Regions from separate parts of the Brevibacillus sp. JB24b genome, predicted to be linked through region 1. Evidence: predicted binding sites of a transcription regulator. Region 1 holds the regulator's gene; the other holds the start of a gene.

Region 1 (8,056 bases):
ACGTGTGCAACAATGGATTACCATTCCTGCGGAGTACAAAATCAGAAATTCTCGATTTGAAAAAGATGACGAGCTGACAAACTCACCATACTGGTCGATAAGCTGGGAGACAAGTGATAAAAAAAGCGACAAATTCATTTATACAACAGTAGATGCTCAAACAGGAGAACTAATTAGATTTCATAAATATGAACGCAACAATAAACCAGCTAAAAAGACAGTTAGTGAGAAAGAAGCAGAAAAAACGGCAGGGGCTTTTATTGAAAAGGTGGCTAAAGCGAAAAAAGACTCTTTGAGTAAAGCAAATGAAATTGTCCCATTGACAAACAACAAAAGTTTCACATTTGTCTATACACGTATGTCTGATGGAATTCCATTCATTGAAAATGGAGTAACGATTAAAATTGATGCTAATGGTGAAATCACGTCCTATGAACTTACGTGGGATGACGGAAAAATTCCTTCTTCCAAGTCATCTATTTCCATAGAACAAGCAGAGAAAAAACTAAAGAGTCTACTAGACCCACAGGTACGATACATGGAATTGGACAGGTATCAAAGCAGGAAGAGCGGACACATAACGTATACTCCTGTTTATAAATATGGTAACAATAGTGCCAGGTTCTTAGATGCAAATAGCGGAGAGGCGATTAGTCCAAATGGTGCTAAAGCGGAAGCTAGAAATAAAATAACTCCATTAGGCGATCAAATCACTTATGAAAAAAATCAAGCACCTTCAAAAATCAGCAAAGAGCAAGCAGAAAAAATTGCTATCGAATGGGGGAAAAAACTAGCTAACGGTTGGATATTAAATGGTTCGAGTGGGGGTGGCTCCAGTGTAGACTCTACTGGTGCTAAAATACAGGACTGGGGATTCAGGTTCATTTCTACTGATCAAAGTGATGAGATTAGAATTAAAATAAATGACAACGGTCAATTGATTAATTATTCAAAACGGAATAGTTCACGTGGAAATAGCAGAAATTCTCAAGAGTCAGAGAAAAGAGCAGTTGATAAACAAGCAGCAGAAAAGGTTGCTATCGAACTGATCAAAAGCATCTATCCTGATCATACTGGGCAGCTTTATTTAAGAACAGATGAAGGGCATTTTGGTATAAGCGACGAGGATCGAGCTTACTCGTTCACATTTGGTTATTTATATAAAGGTATCCCAATTGATGACCTAGGGATTGAGGTTGAAGTAGATAAATATCATAACGAAGTAAGTTCTATTTGGCTAAATCGGGAAGAGAATGGTGCACCTTGGCGAAACGGTGATGCTTTCGAAGAGAATACGTTATCCAAGGAAGAAGCGATAGAGAAAGAGATCAAAGAGAAAAAACTAATGCTTACGTATTATAAAGCTCCTTTCTATATTGCAAAGGTAGAGGCATCCGAGAAGGAGTCAACTGAAGAGATTCCTATACAGCTCGTCTATCGTTATGTAGGGGAGGAAAAACATGTAAACGGAGTAACTGGAGAATTAGTAGAACCATGGGGATTTAGTAGAGATGAATCGGCTAGTGATATCGAGGGACACAAAAGTGAGGAAGCCTTGCAAGATATGCTAAATAGAGGTTTATTCATCTTGGAAGATGGAAAGCTAGAGCCAGATAAAGAAGTTTCTAGAGCTCAATTTGTGGGATGGATGCTTGGAATATCAAATGAGTTGGTTCGGGCGCATATGTTAGATGATGATGATGAGAAGCCCTATACTTACTCGGATGTACCTACAACCCATCCATATTACAGTGCTATTTCCCAGGCCTCTCAACTTAAAATCATTCCACCCACAGCTCGCTTTGAGCCTGATCGTGCCATTACACGTAATGAAGCGCTAGAAATTTTCATGAAAGCATTACGATTTGGACCGCTACTATCCAAGCCTGATGTCTTTCAATCCCCTTATCCAGACGTAACAGCAGAACAAGTACCTGCTTATACGCTAGCGTATGCGTTAGGTTATCTGAAAGCACCAAAAGGAACAAATGTAGGGCCAAATAAAATCATAACGCGCGCAGAAGCGGCAGAGCTAATGTATCAGTTTTATCAGCAAAACCAACGATAATTGATCTAAGTCAAACAAAACAAAACTCCCTCTCATTATCAATTAGGAGGGAGTTTTGCTGATTGTAAAATTAACTAGATGATTTAAAATTCCGGTGCAATATGCTTAGATTCCATAAAAGTAAATAATGTTTCATCTTCAAATTGCGTAATAAATAATTTTAAATTATATTTCAAATTAACTTCGTACGGGGTAAGCAAGTCATTGCCACGCCCATCCCGCAAAATGCGTATCGTTGGACGATGGCAGCATTCTGGATCTACTTTACAGACTACGCCGCTTTCTCCGTTATTAAGTACGACGCCGCTACCCAGTGGAAAGACAGCGATATGCTTGCGAAAGGCATCCACCAAGTGATGTTGGAACAAATAGCCACCTGAACCAAGCAGGTATTCAAGGGCATCTTGTGGCATATAGCGTTTTCTCCAAGGTCTAGGGGTAGTTAAAGAATCGTACACGTCACAAATGGCTACGATTTGAGCATACTCATGGAATTTGTCACCCTGCAGTTGTTGCGGATAGCCACTTCCATCCATCCGTTCATGATGCTGAAAAGCAACGTGAGCAGACAATAACGAAATATCGTGTTGTTTTCGAATGATATCAAATCCAAGACGCGTATGCTCTTTGGCCTGCTCCATTTCAGCTTCGTTCCAACGGTCGCTCTTGTCCAACAATTCTTTTGGCAAAGCTGTTTTTCCGATGTCGTGTAACAGGGCCCCGATCCCCAAATCACGTAATTGGGTCGTGTTGTAGCCAAGTGACATGCCAACAGCTGTAGCCATGACGGCGACGTTAACGCTGTGATGATACATTGCTCCCGAGTGAGAGGAGATGTTAGCTAGATGAATCATGACATCTTTTGCACCAGATAGATCATTTAAAATCTTATGAAAGACCTGCTGGAAATGCATACCCATATCTTTGACAGAGACCCGACGAGCAACTTTATTGGTATTACGCAGTTGTTGCACGGTTTTATGTATGACTTCCAAAGCATCTTGCCTTGTCTCTGGTCGTATAACATCTTCTACCTCAATATCTGATGTGTGCGGGTCATCAATATAGACGGAATCAATTCCCATGCGTTGTAGACCACTTACCAATCTTTCACTCAGCTGCATACCTGCCCCAAGCAGGACTTTTCCATCATCTGTAAAAACGGTCCTTCCCAATTTCATCCCAGGTTGAACATGTCGCAACGAGACTAGGCGCATGCAAGAACCCTCCCTTGCTGTTAGATACTATCTCATTTTAAAAAAATTATGGACAAATGGGAATAGGATATTCGCTTTTCCCTTGACTAACCTTACTGGATATGGGACTCTAAAGAAAAACTTCAATAATTTACACGCAAATTTATAAAATCAAGTCTTTCTTTTTTAGAATGATGTTGATCTAACTGAGTAATCATTTTGGAGATGATGGCTAATGCGTTGCCCATTTTGTGAATTCAATGGGACAAGGGTATTGGATTCCCGCCCATTTAATAACAACAAATCAATCAGACGCCGTCGAGAGTGCGAAGACTGCGGCAGAAGATTCACTACATTTGAAATGGTGGAAGAAACACCACTGTTAATTATTAAAAAGGATGGAACAAGAGAAGAGTATAGCCGTGATAAAATTTTACGTGGGTTGATTCGTGCTTGCGAAAAGCGGCCTGTGACATTGGAGATATTAGAGAATATTGTAAATGAAATCGAACGAGAACTACGTAGCCAGGGAAAAGCTGAGGTTCCTAGTAAAGAAGTAGGAGAAATGGTCATGGAGCGCCTCTACCATGTGGATGAGGTAGCTTATGTTCGTTTTGCTTCCGTTTATCGTCAATTTAAAGATATTAACGTATTTATGCGAGAATTGGAAGAGCTTTTAGAACAAGCGCGGAATCAGCCGCCTAAAATGAATAAACCAGAATAAAAAGCATTTTTTTCTCTAAGCTTCCAAACCTCTCCTACGTAACACGACAGAAGAAATGATATAATAGAGAAACTATGAACGTAAGGAAGGGTTTTGGTCGATGCGTGTCATGTGGAACGAACTTGCGCCCAACGATCGCTATTTAGTGAGATTCATAAGGCCGCTGAGTATGATAGAGATGGGATTCGTTACCCATCTTTATTTGCCCTTACTAGGGGTATCATCCTATTCGTTGTATCAATTATTAATGCACGAGGTGGATGAAAAGAGTGGAGCAGCAAGCGAAGGGACGCACCGGAGTCTGATGATGATGACATCCTTGCCGTTGGATCGCCTATTGCAAGCCAGAGAACGTCTAGAAGCGATGGATTTATTAAAGGTCCGTCGTCGTGAGAATCGCGAACATGACTTTTTTTATGAGTATATCGTCTTGCCACCGCTAACTCCCGCTCAATTTTTTCAGGAAGATATCCTTCCTGTTATGTTGCTCAATCAAGTTGGAAAAGTCAAATACGAACAGCTTCGTCGTACCTATGCTGACCAGCTATGGAGTAATCTAGCGGAGGAGTATCCGTATGAAGAAGATGTAACCAAGCGTTTTTATGAGGTATATCACAACTTGTCAGCCTCTGAGCTGGAAATACGTCCTGGATCGGAAACAGATCGATTTTTTGCTCACATGCAAGAAAAGCACCCTACAGCCTCTCTGGCTAATCATTATGAAGCGGAGCCAGATAAACAGTTGGATTTATCCTTTTTACGAGCTAGCCTACCTAGTCATGTACAAGCCTCTAAGGTAGTAACGCAGGAAACCATTCCGTTTTTTTATCAGTTACTCTCTTTTTATCAAGTGGACAGCTATTTATTAAGTCAAGAGCTACGGGATTGGAATCTTTTTGATTCAAAAGGAGCTCTGAGCACAGAACTATTGCGTAAACGACTACGCGAGCGATATGTAGATAACCAGCTGACGCGTGAGCGACGTTCATTAGCTGATGGCTATTTGGAACATCTCTGCCCTGGGAAAATACCAGCTCCGGGAACGGAAGTCTTTCTACGAGTCTGTCGAGAGCTTTCACCGCTGATCATATTAGAACAAGCGGTGGGAGGTAGAATTTCACGTGCGTATTTAGAACGGGCGGAGAGCTTGGTCTTCGGAGATTCAATGCCGGCAGAGGTCGTAAATGCTTTGTTGTTATACGCGATGCGTGAAACGAAAATGGAACTACCAAAAGCTTACGTAGAAACCATTCGAGATAGCTGGAAAGCTAAAGCGATTTCCACCGTGGAGGAAGCAGTGAGGGTCATTTTAGAGCGGGCAGAAGCCAAGAATCAGGCTATGGAGAATCAAACTGCTCAATCTCCAGTGGGGTCGTCTAAAGGTGGATTATCCTCTAACCGGGGGCGGCGCAGTAATTCGCGAGCATTGCTGCAGGATAAGCTACCTGCTGCTGTACAGCGACAGCTGGATCGTGAGGAAGCAGAGGCAGTTGATACTGATCGGAAAAAACGCGTTAAACAAGTGAAAAAAACCATTATGGATGATCCAGAGCTGAAAGAATTGTACGAATCACTACGACAGCCGAAGAAGGGGGACGAACATTAGATGGAACCTTTGCGTCAGTTTATGGAGGAGTTGGCGAAACGAACTCCACGTCATATTTTAAGTCCAGATGAACAATTGGATAAAATGATGCGTTCGTCTCTCTATCTAAAATCCTTTCAGCAGAAGCATCCTGAATTAACTAGGGAAGATTTGTTTCGCTCTCTTTCAGCAGTGTATGAATCGGTGAAGGAGCACTATTATTGTGAGAATTGTCCTGGGCTGTCTGAATGTCCTAATTTGGTAAAGGGGCATACGAATAAGCTGCAGGTGCAAAACAAACACATTGTGTCCGCTCTAAGTCCCTGTGAAAAGCAATTAGCTTACGATGAGACACTTCGTACACGTAAAATGATGCGAAGCTACTATGTGTCTGAAGAAACACTTCAAGCTAGCTTTCATCATATGGATATGGATGATTCCAATAAAGAAGCGATTCGTCAGGCGATGCGTTTCTGTCGAGAAATGAAAGGCGATAAGAAGCAAGCAGCACGAGGCCTGTATGTTCACGGGGGCTTTGGGGTTGGCAAGAGCTATCTGATGGCTGCTATCGCACGTGAACTATCGGAGAGTAACATTTCTTCCTTAATGGTCTATGTCCCAGACTTCATTAGAGAGTTGAAAGAATCCCTCTCCGATCAATCCTATGTTGGTAAACTGGAACTACTAAAAGAGATTCCTGTGTTGATCCTAGATGATCTAGGAGCGGAGAATGTAACTCCATGGATTCGTGATGAAGTGATTGGGGTCATTTTAAATCAGCGAATTAACAATCATCTACCAACTTTATTTGCTTCTAACTATTCTCTCGAAGAATTGGAAGAGCATTTTGCCATCAGTAATGGTTCACGTATCGAAGTAACGAAGGCGCGCCGAATTCTGGAACGGATTCGTCATTATGTAGAGGTTGTAGAGATTGAAGGAATGAACCGTAGAAAAAGATAGCCTATGCCGGGGTAAGTGCCTAGGAGCATATTGTTTGGCAGGCAGCCCAAGTATTGGACATGCAGATAAGTCCTTTACTTGGGTTCTTTTGTCTGGATTAGGGTCATTTTATGGAAATGTTTTAGTGATTGGTAGCCTAGTTGTCTTGTCAAAAATGTCCTTTTGAAAAAGACATACAAAGCTTATATAGAAAACGGGACGAGATAAAATAAAAAAGACAAATGTATTCCTTAGAAATACATACCAAGAATGATATTTGATTATTCAGAAAACAGATTAGTGGAGTGAAACGCTTGCTATCAAAGGGTTGTAGTGACTGATTACTGCGAATTAACTGATGATACTGAAAAATATTGTGTTTGGTGTGTGGACATTATGGGGATCATGTGGTACTTTTAAAACTAGAATAGGAAGATGATTACGCGGTTAAAACAACATCATTATGTACGTACAGTGAGGACATTTGTTTTCTCTGGGAAGAGTGGTAATCCTGTCTTCCTTACCAAATGTAATGGTAGTATCGTATTTATGAAAAGATAAAAAACCAAGATACCTATGGAGGGATAAAAGGATGTCCAGCAGAGGGTTGCAAGAGTTTTTACAAGGAAATTTAGCAGAACTTAAAAGCAAGGGCCTATATAACGTTATTGATCCTTTGGAGAGTGCCAACGGGCCTGTTATTACCATTAAAGGCAAAAAACTGGTTAACCTTTCTTCCAACAACTATCTGGGTTTGGCAACAGATGAACGCTTGAAGGAAGCAGCATACCAAGCGATTGCAAAGTATGGTGTTGGAGCAGGTGCTGTTCGTACAATTAACGGGACATTGGATATCCATATTACTTTAGAAAACACATTAGCAGAATTTAAACATACCGAGGCGGCTATTGCTTACCAGTCTGGGTTTAACTGTAATATGGCTGCCATTTCAGCCGTGATGGATAAAAATGATGCAATCCTATCAGATGAATTAAACCATGCATCCATTATCGATGGATGCCGTCTATCTAAAGCCAAAACGATCCGTTATAACCATTCTGACATGGATGATCTTCGTCAAAAAGCAAAAGAGGCGAAGGAATCTGGTCTGTACAATAAAATCATGGTGATTACAGATGGTGTTTTCTCTATGGATGGAGATATTGCCAAGCTACCAGAAATTGTAGAGATTGCTGAGGAATTCGATTTAATCACGTATGTGGATGATGCTCATGGATCTGGCGTTCTTGGTAAAGGGGCGGGAACCGTTAAGCATTTTGGCTTATCTGACAAGGTAGACTTCCAGATCGGAACGCTGTCAAAAGCGATTGGGGTAGTAGGTGGTTATGTAGCTGGTAAACAAGAGCTAATTGATTGGCTTAAAGTACGTAGTAGACCTTTCCTATTCTCCACTGCACTTACACCAGGAGATGTCGCAGCGATTACCAAAGCAATTAACATTTTGACAGAAAGCACCGAATTACATGATCGCCTCTGGGAGAATGGTAATTACCTGAAAAGGGGTTTGAAAGAGCTCGGTT
Region 2 (8,056 bases), 740 kb from region 1:
CAGCCTTATCTGGTGGTAATATCAGTCTATCTCGTACTACACCATTCCGTAAATTTACACGTGCCCAAAGACGTTTTATCTTGGGATTATTAGAGAATTGCCATGCCCTTGAAGAAGACATGCTACGCTATAAGAATCGCTGGATTCGATTAGGGGAAATTTTACACCCTACTGAATACAAGCAACGTTTCCCTCGGTGTGCTGATGCATTTTATCTGATTCGAAACAACCAAAAAATCGAGACATTTAACAGTAAAGTAGAGCAAGCTCTATTACATAGACAGCTACCGGAAGCAATCGAGCTACTGTCCACTAGACCGGGCGAATTGGCACGCCGTCTCGATCACATGATACGTCTCAGTGCGGATTGGCAACCAATCGTTTTTGCTTTTGAACAGGTGGTAGATCAGGTTTCTTCTCCCGTTTTATTGCAGGTGATGACGCATTTTGCTAACCGTCACATTCCACAAGTCATTCGTACATTTTTCCCAAAAGGAAATGTAGCTAAAGTTCAAGTGAGCGCTGATACATTGGCTCCTCTTACTAAGGAAATCGGGGAATCAATCACATCCATCTGTCAAAAAGAATTCATACACCGATTTTCTCAACTGCCACCGCTGGGCTATGTATATATCGATGAACGATTACGTCATTATACTGTTCCCTTCTCCCAACGCTCAGCTCAGAAGGCTCTTTGTACGATTACGCGAGGTTCTAAGCTTGATTTACCAGCAGGAGATACCATTCGCTTTTTTACATGGTGGCGAGAAGGCGTTGTGAATCAAATTCCGACAGATCGAGTGGATGTTGATTTATCTGCTGTGATGTATGATCACAACTGGAATGATTTAGAACACATTTCCTATACCAATCTAGTCTCAGCTTCCTTTAAGGCCTACCATAGTGGGGATATTACTACTGCTCCACAAGGTGCCTGCGAGTTTATTGATATCGATTTATCTGCTGCTACAAAAGCAGGGGCTCGTTATATTTCTATGTCTCTGCATTCCTTTACCAGTCACCCTTACTGTGATCTTCCTGAATGCTTTGCTGGCTGGATGATGCGACAGCACCCTAATTCTGGTGAAATCTTTGAACCCTCTACCGTTCAAAATAAGATCGATATCACTGCTGACACAACGATTTGCATTCCCGTTATTATTGATGTAGAGACTCGCCAGGTCATCTGGACCGATCTAGCTCTTACTACTGAGCTAATATATTCCAATAACGTTGAAAATAATCGAAACAGCATGCTGCTCATGGGAAAGGCCATGACCAATCTAATTAAGCCTAATTTATATGACCTGTTTTTATTGCACGCCTTAGCCAGAGGAACACTTGTCGACAGTCCTGATCGCGCCCAATCCGTCTTCTCTGTAAATAGCGGGGTAACACCATTTGACACCGACAAAATCATGTCAGATTATTTATAGCGTATGTAGCTTGATGCTGTAGTCACAGTACCGTCATTTGACACATACGATATATTGATGTAATTTGTAATTCGTAGACTATATATAGTACGTATAACCACATTTACGGAAGCATTTTCTCTTATTTATGAGGGAATGCTTCTTACATTTTGAGTGCATGAGTACCATTTTCTACCATAACAAACTTATTTTCAGCTTACACATCAAGGTTTTTTTACATTACAGGAGGCTTTTTTTCATGCTTATAACGAAACGCGATGGTCGTCAAGAAATCTTTCAGTTAGAAAAATTAATCACAACAATTACCCAAGCCTGCTTACCTGCAATGGGCACAGTAAACGTGGCACTTAGTGAAGAGATTGCCCTGTGTATCCAGGAACAACTTAAACAGCAACTACGTATGCATCAACTCACCGCAGAGCAACAGCAACATAACTACATAAATCCAATATCTACACAGACAATTCACGAGTTAATTATTGCACAGTTATGTGAAAAGGATCACAATGATATTTCTCATTTCTTTTCTACCTACCGTCAACAACGTGATCGCCTTCGTTTGCAGCAAAGTGAGCTATACAACATTAGTGAAGCTGTCATCGGCCTACAGGATATGGATTTACTACGGGAAAACGCGAATGTAAACGGTGAATCATTCAGCGGAAAAATGAGTAAAATGGGCTCTGAATATGCAAAATGGCATGTGAAACAATACGTTTTGCCTAACGAGCTACGTGAAGCGATCGATCATAATTATGTCTATGTACATGATTTGGACCAATATGCAATCGGCACAACCAATTGCATTTTCATTCCTTTTGATCGCCTACTAGCTGAGGGCTTTAATACAGGGAACGGGTCAGTCCGCACCCCACAAAGTATTATGACGGCCATGGCTCTAGTCGCAATTATCTTTCAATCGCAGCAGAACAGCCAATTCGGCGGTGTTTCTGCTAACAAGATTGACTGGGATCTCGCTCCCTATGTTCGGAAATCATTCGTCAAACACATGAAAAAAGGGCTCCATTATTTTAACGAGGGTTCCGATCTTACTCTATCCGCCTTGTCTGATGATCATCTTTATATGGATAACGAAAAACTAAAGCAAGACTTTCCCAAAAGCTATACCTATGCTTTTGAAGAAACAGTTTCAGAGACCCATCAGGCGGCTGAATCTCTTATCCATAATCTAAATACGATGAGCAGTCGAGCCGGGGGACAAATTCCTTTTACTTCTCTTAATTATGGGATGTGTACTTCTACAGAGGGGCGTTTGGTATCACATGCGTTATTACAGGCAACAAGTAATGGCTTAGGAAATGGAGAAACACCTATTTTTCCACAGCATATTTTTCAATGCAAAACAGGAATTAACCAGTCAAAAGGTGATCCAAACTACGATCTGTTCCAAAAAGCAATTGAATGCTCCAGCAAACGCCTCTATCCTAACTTTGTCAACGTAGATGCGACCTTCAATCTCATATACTATCGTGAGGATGATCCGAATACGATTATTGCTACAATGGGATGTCGGACAAGATCAATATCAGATCGTTTTGGGCGAAATTATAGTAGCGGAAAGGGAAATCTTTCGTTTAATACGATCAATCTTGTAAAATTGGGTATCGAATATGGGATTTGCCAAAACCAACGCGAACAAGCAGACATAGCCGGCTTCTATAAGGCCCTACAAAGCTATATGGATGTAGCTATCAGTGGCTTGATTCATCGCTTTGGTATCCAAGCAAAACAACCGGCCAAAGCATCGGATTTCATGATGCGTGAAGGTGTCTGGGAGGGAGGTAAAGACCTGCATCCCGATCAAGAAGTAGCCGATTTAATTAAGCATGGTAGTCTAGCTGTAGGTTTTATCGGGTTGGCAGAATGCATGAATGCTCTCTATGGCAAACACCACGGGGAAGATACTGAAGTATACAAGCGTGCTCTCTCTGTCATTTCATTCATGCGCCAATACTGTGATGACATGAGCGAAAAATATAATCTAAACATTACATTATTCGCTACTCCCGCTGAAGGCTTATCAGGTAAATTTACGAAAGCTGATCAAAAAAACTACGGTAAGCTTACGGGGATTACTGACCGTGAATACTATACGAATTCCTTTCACATTCCCGTCTACTATTCTCTATCAGCTTTTCAAAAAATTAAACTTGAGGCACCTTTTCACGAGCTATGCAACGCTGGGGCGATTACCTATATTGAGCTAGATGGAAATGCCCGACAAAATACAGTAGCTTTTCAACAGATTGTTCAGTACGCATTAAAAAGTAATGTAGGATATTTCTCTATTAATCATCCACTGGATCGCTGCCCAAGCTGCGGCTATGAAGGGATTATTGGCACGGAATGTCCGAACTGTGGAAGCAATGAAGACTCCGTTCACTTCCAACGTCTACGCCGCGTAACAGGCTATATTACAGGAGATTATACGCAACGTTTTAATTCTGCAAAACAAGCTGAGGTTCTGGATCGGGTGAAGCACAAGTGAATCCATCCATGCACATCTGCGAATATCGAAGGGAAAGTATTACCGAAGGCATCGGATTGCGAGCGGTCGTGTTTGTGAGCGGCTGCCGTCACGCTTGCCATGGTTGCTTTAATCCTGAATCGTGGGACTTCAGCTACGGACAACCTTTTACACTAGCGCTCCAACAAGAGGTGATTCAGGAGATTTCTGATAATCCATTATTACATGGTCTGACCTTATGTGGAGGAGACCCATTTTTCTCAGCAACTGCCTGCGCGTCCTTTATCACCAGCTTTCGCAAAGCTTGTCCAGATAAGACAGTCTGGGCATACACTGGATTTACCTTTGAAGCATTGCTCATGTTAGATGAACAACGTCAGCTATTGGAGCTATGTGATGTCATTATTGACGGTAAATTTAAAGCTGAACAAAAGGACACCTCCTTGCGCTTTCGCGGAAGTCGTAATCAGCGAATCATTGATGTGAGGAAAAGTCTTGCAGTAGGCTCCGTTATCGAATGGACGGGATAGCAATAATTAAATCTATACCTTTTACCTCCTCAGTATTATCCTAATAGAAAGCGATTGTAATAATCTACCAAGGAGGTAATTGGATATGGCTACATATACCATCCAGCCAAAACGATCGACTCTGCATGGCTCTTTCAGCAGAGAGGCCACCCCTATCCTGACAATCCATTCTGGTGACACTGTTCGATTTGAGACGCTTGATGCAGATTGGAACGCAGGCCCTGAACAGATAGACGGAAAAAGAATAGAGTTTTGTACTCGCGAACATCCTCAGGATAGCGGACATGCCTTGATCGGTCCCTTGTACATTTCCGAAGCCAAGGCTGGACAAAGCTTAGCGATACATATTAATGAATTGCGCGTAGGCACATGGGGCTGGAGTGTAGGTGGCGGATTTACCAGTGCCGTAAATAACCGTCTAGGGATGGAGGAAGGAGAAGGGTATGGTTTAGTCTGGGAATTAGATGCGGCTAACCTGATAGGAACTAGCAATAAAGGACATAAAATTCGCCTCCACCCTTTTATGGGGGTGTTGGGTATGCCGCCAGACGAATCAGGTATTCATTCGACGATTCCTCCTCGCTTCTGTGGTGGCAACATAGATTGTAAAGAGCTAGTACCCGGAAGTACTCTATACTTGCCAATCCCTGTAGATGGTGGGCTTTTATCGGTAGGAGATGGACATGCAGCCCAAGGCGATGGTGAAGTATCTGGCCTTGCCATAGAGTGTCCGATGGAGTTGGTTGACCTCACTTTTACAGTAGAAGATCGAGCACTTTCTTTCCCAAGAGCACAAACACCAACTGGTAAAATCACGTTTGGTTTCCATAAGGATTTACACGAAGCCTCTATGATTGCACTGGAGGGTATGATTGATTGGATGCAGGAGCTATATGGCTACGAACGAAAAGAAGCATTAAATCTAGCCAGCCTTATCGTTGATTTACGCATAACCCAACTGGTCAACGATGTTGTAGGTGTTCATGCCGTGTTAGAGAATGATAGACTTGTTGATATACATGAAAAATTGAAATGAGCATGGATTAGCTGACTTCTCTGCTCCTGATAAAAAAAGGGTGCCAACTATCATAGTCAGCACCCTTTTACCTACTATTTAAGCATTTTGTTTGTTCCCTCTAGGATTACTCAAAAACACCTTCATCATCATTGGTGTCACAATTGTCGTAATCAATACTACAACTACAATAACCGCAAACATATCACTACTTAGCAGGTTTGATTCAAGACCCATTGCCGCGATGATAAGTGCTACTTCCCCGCGTGATACCATGGCTGCACCAACACCAAGGGAGCTTCTCCACTTAAATCCTGCTAATCTTGCTCCGATCGCAGAACCGATGAGCTTTGTTAGGATCGCTACCACACTCAAACCAAGGATTAACCAGATGTTCTGTGTGATTTCCATAAATTCAGCCGTTACTCCAATCGACGTAAAAAACACAGGGACGAAAATAGAGTAACTGATCGTTTCTACCTTTTCAAACACTTCATGCTTATGTTTCGTTAGACTTATCGCAACACCTGCGATATAAGCACCAATGATACCAGCAACACCTGCATACTCAGCTACGTAAGCATACACAAAACAAATGATGAGACCTGCTGAAATCACTGCCTCTGAAACACGAAGCGGGGCAAATTTATTTAAAACCCATGGAACCACCTTCCATGCTAAAAGAATAGCTACTACAAAGAAAGCTACCTTTTTCAAGACAACTTCTCCTAGATTGATGTCCCCACCTGCAAAGCTCATAACAAAAGCCAAGGCAATAATAACAAGGACATCATCAATAACAGCAGCCCCTAGAATTGTTGTTCCTTCACGTGATTTTAATTTCCCCATTTCTTTCAATGTTTGAACAGAAATACTTACGCTAGTTGCAGAAAGTAACAAACCAAGGAAAATAGATTCAATTGCAGATAGCTGTAGATAAATACCCACTAGATAGCCACATGCGAACGGAAAAATAATTCCCGCAATACCTACAAATGTTGAAGCCTTACCAGTACGTTTGAATTCCTCCGTATCGGTTTCAAGTCCTGCAATAAACATCAATAAGATAACACCGATTTGACTCAATTCCTGAAGAATGTCTGTATTCGTTACTACCCCAAGCATAGTAGGCCCTAATACAATACCAATAAGGAGCTTTCCTAATACGGAAGGCTGACCTAATTTAACACTGATATCTCCAGCGATCTTTGAAGCTAGCAAGATGATTGCTAATTGAAAAACAAGCATAGTTCCCCACCTCTTTTATGTTTATATCTTGAGCACACCAAGGGAAAAAAATACAAAAGGAGCCCATCAACCGTAGCTAAAAAAAGACATAGCAAAGCTGCGGTGGCAGGCTCCTCCAAAAAACAGATATTCTGTTTATCAAACACATTTTTGTTTCCCGATTGAGTTATACGCACTATCTCAAAAAAGGTTTCAAAATTAACTACATTTCTATAATCTTACATATGTTTTATTTTAGATATAAAACTTCAAATCCAAACTAATTATTATACTAGAAAAAAGAACCTGACAAAACACAGTGGTTATAACCTGAGTCCTGTTCGGTTCTTTCATTTTCGATCTATTCATGAAGAGAGGCAGACTTACCTTGTTCTTTTAAGCGAATTCCCCAGACATAAAAGATAATACTAACAAGAGATAAAAGAGCTAGAAATAGGAACATAGTAAGTCCATTAAACTGTGACAAAATCATCCCTGATAAGCCTGGACCGATAAATGAACCTAGTGCAGTAAAGCTAACTGCTCCAAAATAAGTTCCTCGAATATGATCCGGAGTAATTTCATCAATGATCGCATATTCAGCAGGTATCAAAAAGATTTCACCTATAGTAAAAATAATCATTGAAAGTAAAAAGGACGTAAAGCTCAGCGAGAAAGCAAAGCCAACGATGCCGACAAAAAATAATGAAGTCCCGATCACAATGGATTGCAAGGAGGTCCTTTTTTCCATGAGGCGCAGGATAGGGACGCTTAGGATAATGATAACAATCGCATGAGCAGACCATAGAACCCCTAAGAATGTAATGGCACTCTTTACATCTGCGTAAAAATATTGAGAAAGAGTCACAGAAAATTGACCATGCACGGTTGTCGCTAACAATCCGCCCAGTAGGAATAAGAACAATATTTTATCTCTACCCATTGCTTTCATCGATGCTCGGAAGGTCACCTTCTCTTGTTGTGCAGAAATGGATGTAACCTTATATTTTGCAAATAAAAGATGTAATACAAGGCTGTAGAGTAAAAATACAGCACAAGAAATATAGAATGGAAGCGTACTAGTTGCTTGTAAGCCCAGAACTGTGCCTAATAATGGACCAATAGCAAATCCCAAATTTCCGCAAAAATATTTCATTGAAAAGGCGCGAAGCCTCTTCCCACTTTCCGTAAGGTCAGCTATTAATGCCTTAGAACAAGGCTCAAAAAACGACATCGTAAAACCTCTACCTATTGTCACTAGCATCAGTATGCTAGGAAATGGGTGGAATGTTAATCCAATTAACATGATAGCTGAGAGAATCAAGGATGCCATCATGACCTTTTTCCTTCCGATTAAATC

What was found. Region 1 encodes NrdR, which represses ribonucleotide reductase genes. Its sites were predicted from a motif close to AACACNATATATNGTGTT; they were not measured.
Region 2: ACQV1I_RS01485 (anaerobic ribonucleoside triphosphate reductase) is a predicted target of NrdR. The motif match lies at 1,511-1,528, and genes of this name have one in related genera.

Annotation. Positions count from the first base shown of each region.
Region 1 is NZ_JBNVQV010000001.1:1,007,039-1,015,094, forward strand. It holds gene ACQV1I_RS05320 (YcdB/YcdC domain-containing protein) at 1-2,068, shown strand, start outside; gene ACQV1I_RS05325 (HD-GYP domain-containing protein) at 2,152-3,285, opposite strand; gene nrdR (transcriptional regulator NrdR) at 3,500-3,988, shown strand; gene ACQV1I_RS05335 (DnaD domain protein) at 4,089-5,594, shown strand; gene dnaI (primosomal protein DnaI) at 5,595-6,536, shown strand; gene ACQV1I_RS05345 (glycine C-acetyltransferase) at 7,108-8,056, shown strand, end outside.
Region 2 is NZ_JBNVQV010000001.1:271,963-280,018, reverse strand. It holds gene ACQV1I_RS01490 (TerD family protein) at 1-1,436, shown strand, start outside; gene ACQV1I_RS01485 (anaerobic ribonucleoside triphosphate reductase) at 1,675-3,945, shown strand; gene nrdG (anaerobic ribonucleoside-triphosphate reductase activating protein) at 3,954-4,454, shown strand; gene ACQV1I_RS01475 (acetamidase/formamidase family protein) at 4,540-5,490, shown strand; gene ACQV1I_RS01470 (cation:proton antiporter) at 5,569-6,717, opposite strand; gene ACQV1I_RS01465 (MDR family MFS transporter) at 7,058-8,056, opposite strand, start outside.